3 regions of the Stutzerimonas sp. FeSN7 genome follow, and region 2 is predicted to be linked to each of the others. Evidence: predicted binding sites of a transcription regulator. Region 2 holds the regulator's gene; each other region holds the start of a gene.
What was found. The regulator sigma-54, encoded in region 2, starts transcription at its own class of promoters, with help from an activator protein. The targets are predictions, from matches to a motif close to ANTGGCATNNANNTTGCTNT.
Positions count from the first base shown of each region.

Region 1 (4,196 bases), 1.1 Mb from region 2:
GGCTTTGACGCCCGTCAAGTAGGTGACAGATGGGCCCAGCGAGCAGCCGGACGGTAGCCACCCGCCCCGCAATCGGTGCAGCGCAACCTTTGGCAAGCCCGTCACACGGTGCTATTGATGACCGGCCAGCCAGCCACCGGAGCCGCCCGTGATCCCCTCTTCCCTGCTCAGCGCCCTGCGTTCGGCGCGCCATGTCGTGGTGTTCACCGGTGCCGGCGTCTCCGCCGAGAGCGGCATCCCGACCTTTCGCGATGCGCTCACCGGCTTGTGGGAGCGTTTCGATCCGGCCGAACTGGCCACTGCCGACGCCTATCGTCGCGACCCTGCGCTGGTCTGGGGCTGGTACGAGTGGCGCCGGATGAAGGTTCTCCAGGCTCGGCCGAACCCCGCGCACATGGCCATCGCCGAACTCGCCGGCCATGTGCCGCAGCTGACGCTGATCACGCAGAACGTCGACGACCTGCACGAACGCGCCGGCAGCCGCGAGGTGATCCACCTGCACGGCAGCCTGCACCGGCCACGCTGCTTCGCCTGCGCCCGTGAACCGGCCGAGCCGCTGCCCGCACCGGACGAACCCGAAGCCGGACGTCGTCTCGAACCGCCGCGCTGCCGCCACTGTGGCGGACGCCTGCGGCCCGGCGTGGTCTGGTTCGGCGAGAGCCTGCCGGGCGATGCGTTGCGCGCCGCGTTCGCCGCTGCCCAGGCGTGCGACCTGCTGCTGTCGGTCGGTACCTCAGGGGTGGTCTATCCCGCCGCTGAAGTGCCACATCTGGCGCGGGCGGCCGGCGCCACGTTGGTGCATGTCAACCCACAGGGCGAGGCGCCGCGGAGTGCGCAAGAACACCTGCTCGCGCTGCCCGCCGGCCAGGCCTTGCCGCAGCTGGTTCGCGAGGCTTTCGACGGCTGACCGTCGCGCGCGAATCGCCCCAAAGCAGTGAGCGCACTGCCCTTTTCGCACCGAAGTGGTTCAACCGCCTCGCGCGGCCGGCGGCGATTCGCACCCCCGGACAAGCCCGCACGGGCCCGCCGGCCGGGGGGTTGCAGCGGTGCCCCGGCGCAGCTGGCACGCAACCTGCTAAATCCCTTGCAACAGCTGCCAGCACGGCAGCACGTCCCAGGCGGTCAGCGACGACCGCACGCCAGTAGGCACGGGACCGGGTGAACCAGGCAACGACGCCTGGCCAATCACCCCCACGACATTTTTGAAACCAGGCAAAGGCGCCTGGAGCTGACCCCAGCTCCAGGCGCCTTTTTTGCGTTTTGCCGGCCGCGTGCCGCAGCCGCTCGAGAGGAAAGGCTATGAGTTCAACCGTCACCCCGCTCAAGCACGAGACATTGGTCATCGTCGGCAACGGCATGGTCGGGCATCACTGCATCGAACAGCTGATCGAACAGGACGCCCTAGCCCGCTACGACGTGCACGTGTTCGGCGAGGAGCGCCAGCGCGCCTACGATCGCGTACACCTGTCCGAGTACTTCGGCGGCCGCGATGCCGAATCGTTGGCGATGTGCGAAGCCGACTACTACAGCCGCCACGGCGTACAGGCCCACCTGGGCGAGCAGGTGCTGGAGATCGACCGCGAGCGCAAGGAAGTGGTCACCGGCAACGGCCGCCAGCCCTACGACAAGCTGATCCTGGCCACCGGCTCCTACCCCTTCGTGCCGCCGATTCCCGGTGCCGAAGGCAACTCGCGGCTGGTCTACCGCACCCTCGAGGATCTCGACGGCATTCGCGCGGCCGCAACCGGCGCACGCCGCGGTGTGGTGGTCGGCGGAGGCCTGCTCGGCCTGGAAGCGGCCAACGCACTCAAGTCTCTCGGCCTGGAAGCCCACGTGGTCGAGTTCGCCCCGCGGCTGATGCCGGTGCAGCTGGACGATGCCGGCGGCGCGGCGCTGAAGGCGCGCATCGAGGCGCTGGGTGTCGGCGTGCACCTGTCGCGTGCCACCCAGGAAATCATCGTTGGCGAGCAATACGCCTACCGCATGGTCTTCCAGGACGGCGAATTTCTTGAAACCGACCTGATCGTGTTTTCCGCCGGCATTCGCCCGCAGGACGCCCTGGCCCGTGACTGCGGCCTGGAACTGGCGGCACGCGGCGGCGTGGTGGTCGACAGTGACTGCCGTACCTCGGACCCGGCGATCTTCGCCATCGGCGAATGCGCCAGCTGGAACGGCAGCGTGTTCGGCCTGGTCGCCCCGGGCTACAGCATGGCCCGCTGCGTTGCCGCGCAGCTGGCCGACGCAGCGCACACGCCGTTCCTCGGTGCAGACATGTCGACCAAGCTCAAGCTGCTCGGCGTGGATGTCGGCTCCATCGGTGACGCCCATGGCGCGACCCCGGGCAGCCGGAGCTACCGTTTCATCGACGAGGCCAGCGCCAGCTACCGCCGCCTGGTCGTCTCCGCCGATGGCAAGCGCGTGCTGGGCGCGGTGCTGGTAGGCGACAACAGCTACTACGACACCCTGCTGCAGTACGCGCAGAACGGCATCAAGCTGCCGGCCGATCCGTCCGGCCTGATCCTGCCGCAGACCGAGGGCGCTCCAACGCTTGGTCCGGACGCCCTGCCGGCCAGCGCGACCATCTGTTCCTGCCACAACGTCAGCAAGGGCGCGGTGTGCTGCCAGGTCGATGCCGGCGTCACCGATCTCGGCGAACTCAAGGCCGCGACCAAGGCGGCCACCGGCTGCGGCGGTTGCAATGCCCTGCTCAAGCTGGTGTTCGACGCCGAACTGGCGGCGCGCGGCGTGGCGGTTGACAAGAGCCTCTGCGAACACTTCGCCTACACCCGCCAGGAGCTCTACGGCATCGTCCGCGTCGAGGGCATCCAGAGCTTTGCCGAACTGCTGGCCAAGCATGGCCGCGGCCATGTCGGCTGCGACATCTGCAAGCCGACGGTGGGTTCGATCCTGGCCTCGTGCTGGAACCAGCCGATCACCGATCCGGCGCTGATTCCGCTGCAGGACACCAACGACACCTTCATGGCCAACATGCAGAAGAACGGCACCTACTCGGTGGTGCCGCGCATCCCGGGTGGTGAGATCACCCCCGAGGGGCTGATCGCCATCGGCCAGGTGGCGAAGAAATACGACCTCTACACCAAGATCACTGGCGGCCAGCGCATCGACCTGTTCGGCGCTCAGCTGCACGAACTGCCGGACATCTGGGGCGAGCTGATCGCCGCCGGCTTCGAAACCGGCCACGCCTACGGCAAGAGCCTGCGCACCGTGAAATCCTGCGTCGGCAGCACCTGGTGCCGCTACGGCGTGCAGGACAGCGTCGGCATGGCGCTGCGCCTGGAGGACCGCTACAAGGGCCTGCGTGCGCCGCACAAGATCAAGTTCGCCGTATCGGGCTGTACCCGCGAATGCGCCGAGGCGCAGAGCAAGGACATCGGCGTGATCGCCACCGACAAGGGCTGGAACCTCTACATCTGCGGCAACGGCGGCATGCGCCCGCGGCATGCCGAACTGTTCGCCACCGATCTCGATGACGAAACGCTGATCCGCATCATCGACCGCGTCTTGATGTTCTACGTGCGCACCGCCGACAAGCTGCAGCGTACCTCGGTCTGGCGCGAAAGCCTGGAAGGCGGCCTGGACTACCTGAAGGACGTCATCCTCGACGACAGCCTGAACCTCGCCGCCGAGCTGGAGAGCCAGATGCAGCACGTGGTCGACAGCTACCAGTGCGAATGGGCCAACGCCATCTCCGATCCGGAGAAGCTCAAGCGCTTCCGCACCTTCGTCAACGACGGGCGCGCCGACCCGGACATCCACTTCGTCAAGGAGCGTGGCCAGCGTCGGCCGGTGCGCGCCAGCGAACTTCACCTGATCCCACTTACCCAGGAGGTGCTCTGATGAGCCAGTCCAATGTCGTTCGTCTCGACTCCCGTTCCAACGCGCCGGCGGCCTGGCAGACGCTGTGCAGCCGTGCCGATCTGGTCGCCAATTCCGGTGTGGTGGCCTGGCACGATGGCGCCCAGGTGGCGCTGTTCCACCTGCCTGACAACGCGGACGGCGAGCAGCTGTTCGCCATCGAGAACCGCGACCCCAAGTCCGGCGCCAACGTGATCGGCCGCGGCATCGTCGGCAGCCTCAAGGGCGAACTGGTGATCGCCTCGCCGCTGTACAAGCAGCACTTCCGCCTGGCCGATGGCAGCTGCCTGGAGTACCCGGAGCAGCGCCTGCAGGTCTGG
Region 1 covers NZ_JARPMN010000001.1:2,447,843-2,452,038, forward strand. The annotation lists gene P5703_RS11530 (SIR2 family NAD-dependent protein deacylase) at 149-907, shown strand; gene nirB (nitrite reductase large subunit NirB) at 1,300-3,858, shown strand; gene nirD (nitrite reductase small subunit NirD) at 3,858-4,196, shown strand, end outside.
Region 1: the regulator sigma-54 is predicted to act here: its motif matches at 1,060-1,079, upstream of nirB (nitrite reductase large subunit NirB).

Region 2 (4,196 bases):
AGCCGTTAGAATCGACGCCGCCAATGGCGTGACCACGGCGACCGGCATGAAAGCGTATCTGGATGACGGCAGGATGCTCCTGCTGTCCAACGTAAGAGGCCAGCATGAGCTGCGTTAAGACTCTCCCCCTCCTGCTCGGTTTGAGCGCATTCTGGCTCGGCCCCAGTGCCTGGGCGCTTCCCGAGGATCGTGAACAGCCCATCCGCGTACAGGCTGACTCGGCCGAACTGGACGATCGACAGGGCGTGGCCGTGTACCGCGGCGATGTGGTGATCACCCAGGGCACCATGAAGATCACCGGCGACACCGTCACCATCACCCAGGACAGCAATGGCGATGTGGAAGTCTTCACCTCCATCGGCAAGCCGGCCTACTACGAGCAGAAGCCGGCCGTGGACAAGGAGATCGTCAAGGCCTACGGCCTGACCATCCAGTACTTTGCCGCCAACGAGCGCATCGTGCTGCTCGACCAGGCCAAGGTCGTCCAGGAAGGCAACACCTTCGAAGGCGAGAAGATCGTCTATGACACCCGCCGCCAGATCGTCAACGCCGGCCGCGCCACCAATACCGACGTCAGCACGCCGCGTCCGCGGGTCGACATGGTCATCCAGCCACGCAAGCGCGAGCAGGCCGCGGAGCAGCCCCAGTAATGGCCGTCCTCAAAGCCCAGCATCTGGCCAAGAGCTACAAGAGCCGGCAGGTCGTTCGCGACGTCAGCCTGTCCATCGAGAGCGGGCAGATCGTCGGCCTGCTTGGCCCGAATGGCGCCGGCAAGACTACCTGCTTCTACATGATCGTCGGACTGGTGAATGCCGATCAGGGTCGCGTGCTGATCGACCAGAACGACGTGACCCACCTTCCGATGCATGGCCGGGCCCGTGCCGGCATCGGTTACCTGCCGCAGGAAGCCTCGATCTTCCGCAAGCTGTCGGTCGCCGACAACATCATGGCGATTCTCGAGACCCGCAAGGATCTGGACCGCGGCGGCCGCCAGCAGGCACTGGAAGGCCTGCTGCAGGAATTCCACATCAACCATATCCGCGACAGCCTCGGCATGAGTCTGTCCGGCGGCGAGCGTCGCCGCGTGGAGATCGCCCGTGCGCTGGCTACTGCGCCCAAATTCATCCTCCTCGACGAACCCTTCGCCGGTGTCGATCCGATATCGGTGGGCGACATCAAGCAGATCATCCACCACCTCAAGGCCAAGGGCATCGGGGTGCTGATCACCGACCACAACGTTCGGGAAACTCTGGACATCTGTGAGACGGCGTACATCGTCAACGACGGCCAGCTGATCGCCGAAGGCGATGCCCAAAGCATCCTCGCCAACCAGCTGGTCAAGGAAGTCTACCTGGGCCACGAATTCCGACTGTAAGAGCGGATTTTTTGCTCGGCTCGGCAAATCGCCTCTAGGCAAAGGCTTCGTCGGCAGGCATATAATTTGCTTTCATCGGCGCCCTGGGCGCCGCATGTCGGAACAGGCGCGGTTGCGCCGGCATACAAGGTTCGAAGTCCTCTGCCATGAAACCATCGCTAGTCCTGAAGATGGGCCAGCAGCTGACGATGACACCGCAGCTGCAACAGGCCATACGGCTCCTCCAGCTTTCCACCCTCGATCTGCAACAGGAGATCCAGGAAGCGCTGGATTCCAATCCCATGCTCGAGCGTGAAGAGGACGGTGACGACTTCGACGGCTCCGACCCCATGGCCGAGGCCGTCGATCGTTCGAGCGACGCTGGCAGCGAAAAGATCAGTACTCAGGAAAGCACCTATGAAGAGCCTTCGCACAGCGGCGAAGGCCTCGACGAGGCCGACTGGGGTGAGCGCATTCCCAGCGAGCTACCGGTCGACACCGCCTGGGAAGACATCTATCAGACCAGCGCCAGCAGCCTGCCGAGCAATGACGACGACGAATGGGACTTCACCAGCCGTACGTCCAGCGGTGTCAGCCTGCAGAGCCATCTGCTGTGGCAGCTCAACCTCGCCCCCATGAGCGACACCGACCGCCTGATCGCCACCACACTGATCGACTGCATCAACGATCAGGGCTATCTCGAGGAGTCTCTGCAGGAAATCGTGGACAGCTTCGACCCGGAGCTTGAAATCGAGCTCGACGAGGTCGAAGTCGTGCTGCGTCGCGTACAGCAGTTCGAACCTGCCGGTATCGGCGCACGGGATCTGCGCGAATGCCTGCTCCTGCAGCTGCGCCAGCTCCCTGACCGCACCCCTTGGCTCAGCGAAGCCCAGCGGCTGGTGAGTGACCATCTGGACCTGTTGGGTAGCCGCGACTACAGCCTGCTGATGCGCCGCATGAAGCTCAAGGAAGACGAGCTGCGCCAGGTCATCGAGCTCATCCAGAGCCTCAACCCGCGCCCGGGCTCGCAGATCGAGGCGAGCGAGCCGGAGTACGTGGTGCCGGACGTCATCGTACGCAAGCACAACGATCGCTGGCTGGTGGAGCTCAACCAGGACGCCATGCCCCGACTTCGCGTCAATGCCCAGTACGCCAGCTTCGTAAAGCGCGCCGACTCGAGTGCCGACAATACCTTCATGCGCAACCAGCTGCAGGAAGCGCGCTGGTTCATCAAGAGTCTGCTCAGTCGCAACGAAACACTGATGAAGGTCGCCACCCAGATCGTCGAGCACCAGCGTGCCTTCCTCGAACACGGCGACGAGGCGATGAAGCCGCTGGTGCTGCACGACATCGCCGAAGCCGTGGGGATGCACGAGTCGACGATTTCCCGCGTCACCACGCAGAAATACATGCATACGCCGCGTGGCATCTACGAACTCAAATACTTCTTCTCCAGCCACGTCAGCACGGCCGAAGGCGGGGAATGCTCGTCCACCGCGATCCGCGCGATCATCAAGAAGCTGGTGGCGGCGGAAAACCAGAAAAAGCCGTTGAGCGACAGCAAGATCGCTGGTTTACTGGAGGCGCAGGGCATCCAGGTGGCCCGCCGCACCGTTGCGAAATACCGCGAGTCGCTCGGTATCGCACCGTCCAGCGAGCGTAAACGATTGCTGTGATCGGCCACTGGTCGAACTGTCCCGGCGGCAGGCCTCAAGACCTGCTCTTCGCACAAGGCAAAGGAGATAGCAGTATGCAAGTCAACATCAGCGGTGTTCATCTGGAAGTTACCGATGCCCTGCGTGACTACATCGAGGAGAAATTCGACCGACTGGCCCGTCATTTCGACCGCATCATCAGCGTCCAAGTGGTCCTGCAGGTCGAGAAACTCAAGCAGAAAGCCGAAGCCACCCTGCACGTCGCCGGCCGCGAAGTGGTGGGCAATGCCGAACACGAAGACATGTACGCTGCCGTGGACCTGCTGGTCGACAAGCTCGACCGTCAGCTGATCAAGCACAAGGAGAAGCAGCTCGACCACACCCAGGGTGCCGTCACCCGCTGACGCTCATTATGATCCGACTCGAAAACATCCTGACCCCCGGACGTTCCCTGGTGAACGTCCCGGGCGGTAGCAAGAAGCGCGTCCTGGAGCAGATCGCCAAGGTGATCGCCCAGGACCTTTCCGACCTCGACTCCCAGACCATCTTCGAAAGCCTGATCGCCCGTGAAAAGCTGGGCTCGACCGGCTTCGGCAATGGCATCGCCATTCCGCACTGCCGCATGGTCGGCTGCAATGCCCCCGTGAGTGCCGTGCTGCGCCTGGAAACGCCGGTGGACTTCGACGCCATCGATGGCGCCCCGGTCGACCTGCTGTTCGTCCTGCTGGTCCCGGAAGCGGCCACCGACGAGCACCTCGAGCTGCTGCGCCAGATCGCCAGCATGCTCGACCGTGAAGAGGTACGGCAACGTCTGCGCGAGGCACCCAGCAACGACAGCCTGTACCAGGTCGTCGTGGATGTGCAGAACGGTGCCTAGCGCGATGGGGTACAGATGCGGCTGATCATCGTCAGTGGGCGTTCGGGCTCAGGCAAGAGCACCGCGCTGAACGTACTCGAAGACAACGGGTTCTACTGCATCGACAACCTGCCCGCTGGCCTGCTGCCCGAGCTTGCCGAGCGCGCCCTGCTGCACACCGAACTGCTGCACCCGCAGGTTGCCGTGTCGATCGACGCGCGCAACCTGCCCAGCCAGCTCAAGCGTTTCCCCGAACTGCTCGAAGAAGTTCGCGCCCGGCATATTCAGTGCGACGTGCTGTATCTGGATGCCGACGACGAAACCCTGCTCA
Region 2 covers NZ_JARPMN010000001.1:3,576,890-3,581,085, forward strand. The annotation lists gene lptC (LPS export ABC transporter periplasmic protein LptC) at 1-118, shown strand, start outside; gene lptA (lipopolysaccharide transport periplasmic protein LptA) at 105-650, shown strand; gene lptB (LPS export ABC transporter ATP-binding protein) at 650-1,375, shown strand; gene P5703_RS17060 (RNA polymerase factor sigma-54) at 1,522-3,030, shown strand; gene hpf (ribosome hibernation-promoting factor, HPF/YfiA family) at 3,105-3,413, shown strand; gene ptsN (PTS IIA-like nitrogen regulatory protein PtsN) at 3,422-3,886, shown strand; gene rapZ (RNase adapter RapZ) at 3,902-4,196, shown strand, end outside.

Region 3 (4,196 bases), 550 kb from region 2:
CGCGTGGGCGAGTGAGCCCGTCGCGCAAAGTAGTAGTAGCAGCGCAATCCGGCACAGCGCCAGATCGGCGCGTCGGAAAATGGTCATAAGGACGTTCATATCCCAACCTAAGCAAGGGGCGTGCCGCGTCTGAATCGTTCGGCCCCGTAATCTGCAAGCAGAGAGGAACTGGCATGGCCGGTGTATTGGATTCGGTTAACCAGCGTACCCAATTGGTGGGACAGAACCGTCTGGAGCTGTTGCTGTTTCGCCTCGATGGCGAGCAGCTCTATGGCATCAACGTTTTCAAGGTGCGGGAAGTGCTGCAGTGCCCGCGCCTGACGATCATGCCCAAGTGTGGTCGAGTGGTTCGTGGTGTGGCCAGCATCCGCGGTAGCACGCTGCCGATCCTGGATCTTTCGCTAGCGACCGGTAAGTCGGCGCTGATGAATCTTGAAAATTCGTTCGCAGTAATCACCGAATACAACAACAGGACGCTGGGTTTTCTGGTGAGTTCTGTCGAGCGGATCGTCAATCTGAACTGGGAGGCCATTCTGCCTCCTCCGCGCGGTGCTGGGCGCGATCATTACCTGACCGCTGTGACGCACATCGACAACAAGCTGGTGGAAATCATCGACGTCGAGAAGGTGCTGGCGGAAGTTGCACCTACCTCGGAAGAGGTTTCGCCGGAAGTGGTGGACGACGATACTCGCGCCAAGGCGCTGTCGTGTCGCGTCCTGGTTGTGGATGACTCGTCGGTGGCGCGCAAGCAGATTACCCGCTGCTTGGAGAACATTGGTATCGAGGTCGTCAAGCTCAACGATGGCCGCGAGGCACTCAATTATCTGAAGCGGATGGCCGACGAGGGCAAGAATCCGGCGGAAGAGTTTCTGATGATGATTTCCGATATTGAAATGCCGGAAATGGATGGCTATACCCTGACTACCGAGGTGCGACACGATCCGCGCATGCATGCAATGCATATACTCCTGCATACTTCCCTTTCCGGTGTGTTCAACCAGAACATGGTGAAGCGAGCGGGGGCGGATGATTTCCTCGCCAAGTTCCAGCCTGATGATCTTGCTGCTCGGGTGGCCGAGCGGATCAGGCAGGCGGATGCAAACTGAGGCTAGCTCCTCTCATGATGGTGAGGCTTTATTGGTGTCAGTCGATCTGGATTTCGAGCAGTTCCGGGTATTTCTTGAAAAGACATGCGGCATCCTGCTGGGCAGCAACAAGCAGTATCTGGTATCCAGCCGCCTGAACAAGCTGATGGAACAGCAGGGCATCAAGACGCTTGGTGATCTGGTCAGAAAGATTCAGGCGCAGCCACGCAGCGGTTTGCGCGAAGCGGTTGTCGACGCGATGACGACCAACGAAACGCTGTGGTTCCGTGATACCTATCCGTTCGAGGTGCTGAAGAGCCGCGTGCTGCCAGAGATGCTCAAGGCCGGTTCCGGGCAGCGTCTGCGTATCTGGTCGGCAGCCTGCTCGTCCGGGCAGGAGCCTTATTCGCTGTCCATGGCGATCGACGAGTACGAGCGCAGCAATCCGAGTCAGCCAAAGACGGGCATCCAGATCGTCGCAACGGAGCTGTCCGGGGCAATGCTGGCAGCGTCCAAAGCGGCGGAGTACGACAGCCTGGCGATTGCCCGTGGGTTGTCCTCGGATCGCCTGCAGCGCTACTTCGATGTCAAGGCGCCGGGTCGGTGGGCGGTCAAGCCCGCCATCCGATCGCGAGTCGAGTTCAGGGTGCAGAACCTGCTGGATAGCTATGCGGCACTGGGCAAGTTCGACATCGTGTTCTGTCGCAACGTGCTGATCTATTTCTCCGCCGATGTGAAGAAGGACATCCTCAAGCGTATTCACGCGACGTTGCGACCAGGTGGCTATCTCTTCCTTGGCGCGTCCGAAGCGCTCAATGGTCTTCCCGAGCTGTACCAGATGATTCAGTGCAGCCCAGGCATCATCTACAAGGCCAAGTGAGCCTCACTTGGCGGCAGAAAACCGTCATGCAAGGTGGCGGTCTGCGGCAATAAAGCGGTAACGGCTTGCCGCTTTTGACGCGACCGGCGATACCGCCAGGTTGAAAGTCCTTGAAAATCAGCGATTTGTCTTTGATGGCATGAGCTTTGCTGGAGTTTGCGCAAGCAGACTTGTATCCGGCAGAGGGCCAGACATGAGCATTAGTTTCGACAAGGCACTTGGCATCCACGAAAAGGCGCTGGGCTTTCGCTCCCAGCGTGCAGAGGTGCTGGCCAACAACATCGCCAACGCCGATACCCCCAACTACAAGGCCCGTGATCTGGATTTCAGCAGCGTGCTCGCCGAGCAATCTGCTCGTAGCCAGGGCGGCTTCGGCGTCGCCCGGACCAGTGAAAGGCACATTGCCGCCGAGGGGCTGGAGATCGCTGATGCCTCGCTGCGCTTTCGCACGCCGGCGCATCCGTCCCTCGATCAGAACACCGTCGATCTGCAGATCGAGCAATCCAACTACGCGAAGAACGCTGTGGACTTCCAGGCGAGCTTCACCCTGCTCAATAGCAAGTTCAAAGGGCTGATGAGCGCCCTGCGCGGCGAATAAAGGAGTGTCTCATGTCTCTTAGCAGCGTTTTCAACATTGCCGGCAGCGGCATGAGTGCCCAGAGCACTCGGCTGAACACCATTTCCAGCAACATCGCCAACGCCGAGACCGTTTCGTCAAGCGTCGATCAGACCTACCGGGCGCGTCATCCGGTATTCGCTACGGTCTTCCAACAGGCCAACGGTCAGCCCGACCAGTCGCTGTTCGCCGGTCAGGACCAGGCCGGGGTTGGTGTTCAGGTGCTGGGTGTAGTCGAGGACCAGAGCGAGCTGCAGGCCCGCTACGAGCCCAATCATCCGGCTGCCGACGAGGCCGGTTACGTCTATTACCCGAACGTCAACGTGGTGGAAGAGATGGCCGACATGATTTCGGCCAGTCGTGCCTTCCAGACCAACGCCGAGCTGATGAACACGGCCAAGACCATGTTGCAGAAAGTGCTGACGCTGGGTCAGTGATAGTTACGAGAGCGCAATTATGAGCACTACGAACGGCGTCGGTGGAACCGGCTCGATACTGGATCAGTACCAGTTCGGCGAAAAGCGCGAAGCCAAGGGTAACGACCTCGGCAAGAACGAGTTTCTTGAGTTGCTGGTGGCCCAGTTGAACAACCAGAACCCGCTGGAGCCGCAGGAAAACGGCGAGTTCATCGGTCAGCTGGCGCAGTTCAGCACCGTGGAAGGCGTCGAGAAGCTCAACTCGAGCATGCAGACGATCCTGTCCGGCTACCAATCGTCCCAGGCGCTGCAGGCCTCGTCGCTGGTAGGGCGCAAGGTCATCGTGCCGACTGACAAGGCAGTTGTCGATACCAGCGAAACCTTCAAGGCGAGCCTGGTATTGCCGACCTCCAGCAGCAACGTCTTCGTGAATATCTACGACAGCACGGGTGCTTCGGTCGCGCGCGTGAACATGGGCCAGCAGCAAGCCGGCAACGTGTCCTTCATGTGGGATGGCAAAGATGCCAGTGGCAATGTCTTGCCGCCTGGTACCTATCGCTTCGAGGCGCAGGCTACCTATCAGGGCGAAACCAAAGGGCTTTACACCTTGCTGCCGGCGAACGTCGACAGCGTCACGCTTGGGCAGAACGGCGGGGAGCTGATGCTCAACCTTGCCGGTATCGGCAGCATCGGCCTCTCCCAGGTCCAGATCATCGGACAATAACCGCCGGCACCTCGGCAAAGGAGTAATTCCATGTCCTTCAATATCGGTCTGAGCGGCCTGCGTGCCGCGAGCAAGGACCTCAACGTTACTGGTAACAACATCGCCAACGCCGGCACCGTGGGCTTCAAGCAATCGCGCGCGGAGTTTTCCGACGTCTACGCGGCGTCCGTCCTCGGCACGGGCAAGAACCCGCAGGGCAGCGGCGTGCTGATGTCCAACATTTCCCAGCAGTTCAACCAGGGCAACATCAACTACACGCAGAATGCGCTGGACCTGGCGATCAACGGCAACGGCTTCTTCCAGGTCAGCAACAACGGGGCGGTGAGCTATACCCGCGCCGGTTACTTCGGCACCGACCGCGAAGGCTTCCTGGTCGACAACTTCGGCTACAAGCTGCAGGGCTTCCCGGTGGATGGCAACGGCAACCTGCAGAACGGTGTGGTGGGTGATCTTCAGATCCAGACCACCAACCAGG
Region 3 covers NZ_JARPMN010000001.1:3,024,951-3,029,146, reverse strand. The annotation lists gene flgA (flagellar basal body P-ring formation chaperone FlgA) at 1-87, opposite strand, end outside; gene P5703_RS14200 (chemotaxis protein CheV) at 174-1,106, shown strand; gene cheR (protein-glutamate O-methyltransferase CheR) at 1,096-1,965, shown strand; gene flgB (flagellar basal body rod protein FlgB) at 2,159-2,563, shown strand; gene flgC (flagellar basal body rod protein FlgC) at 2,575-3,018, shown strand; gene flgD (flagellar hook assembly protein FlgD) at 3,038-3,721, shown strand; gene P5703_RS14175 (flagellar hook protein FlgE) at 3,752-4,196, shown strand, end outside.
Region 3: the regulator sigma-54 is predicted to act here: its motif matches at 2,099-2,118, upstream of flgB (flagellar basal body rod protein FlgB).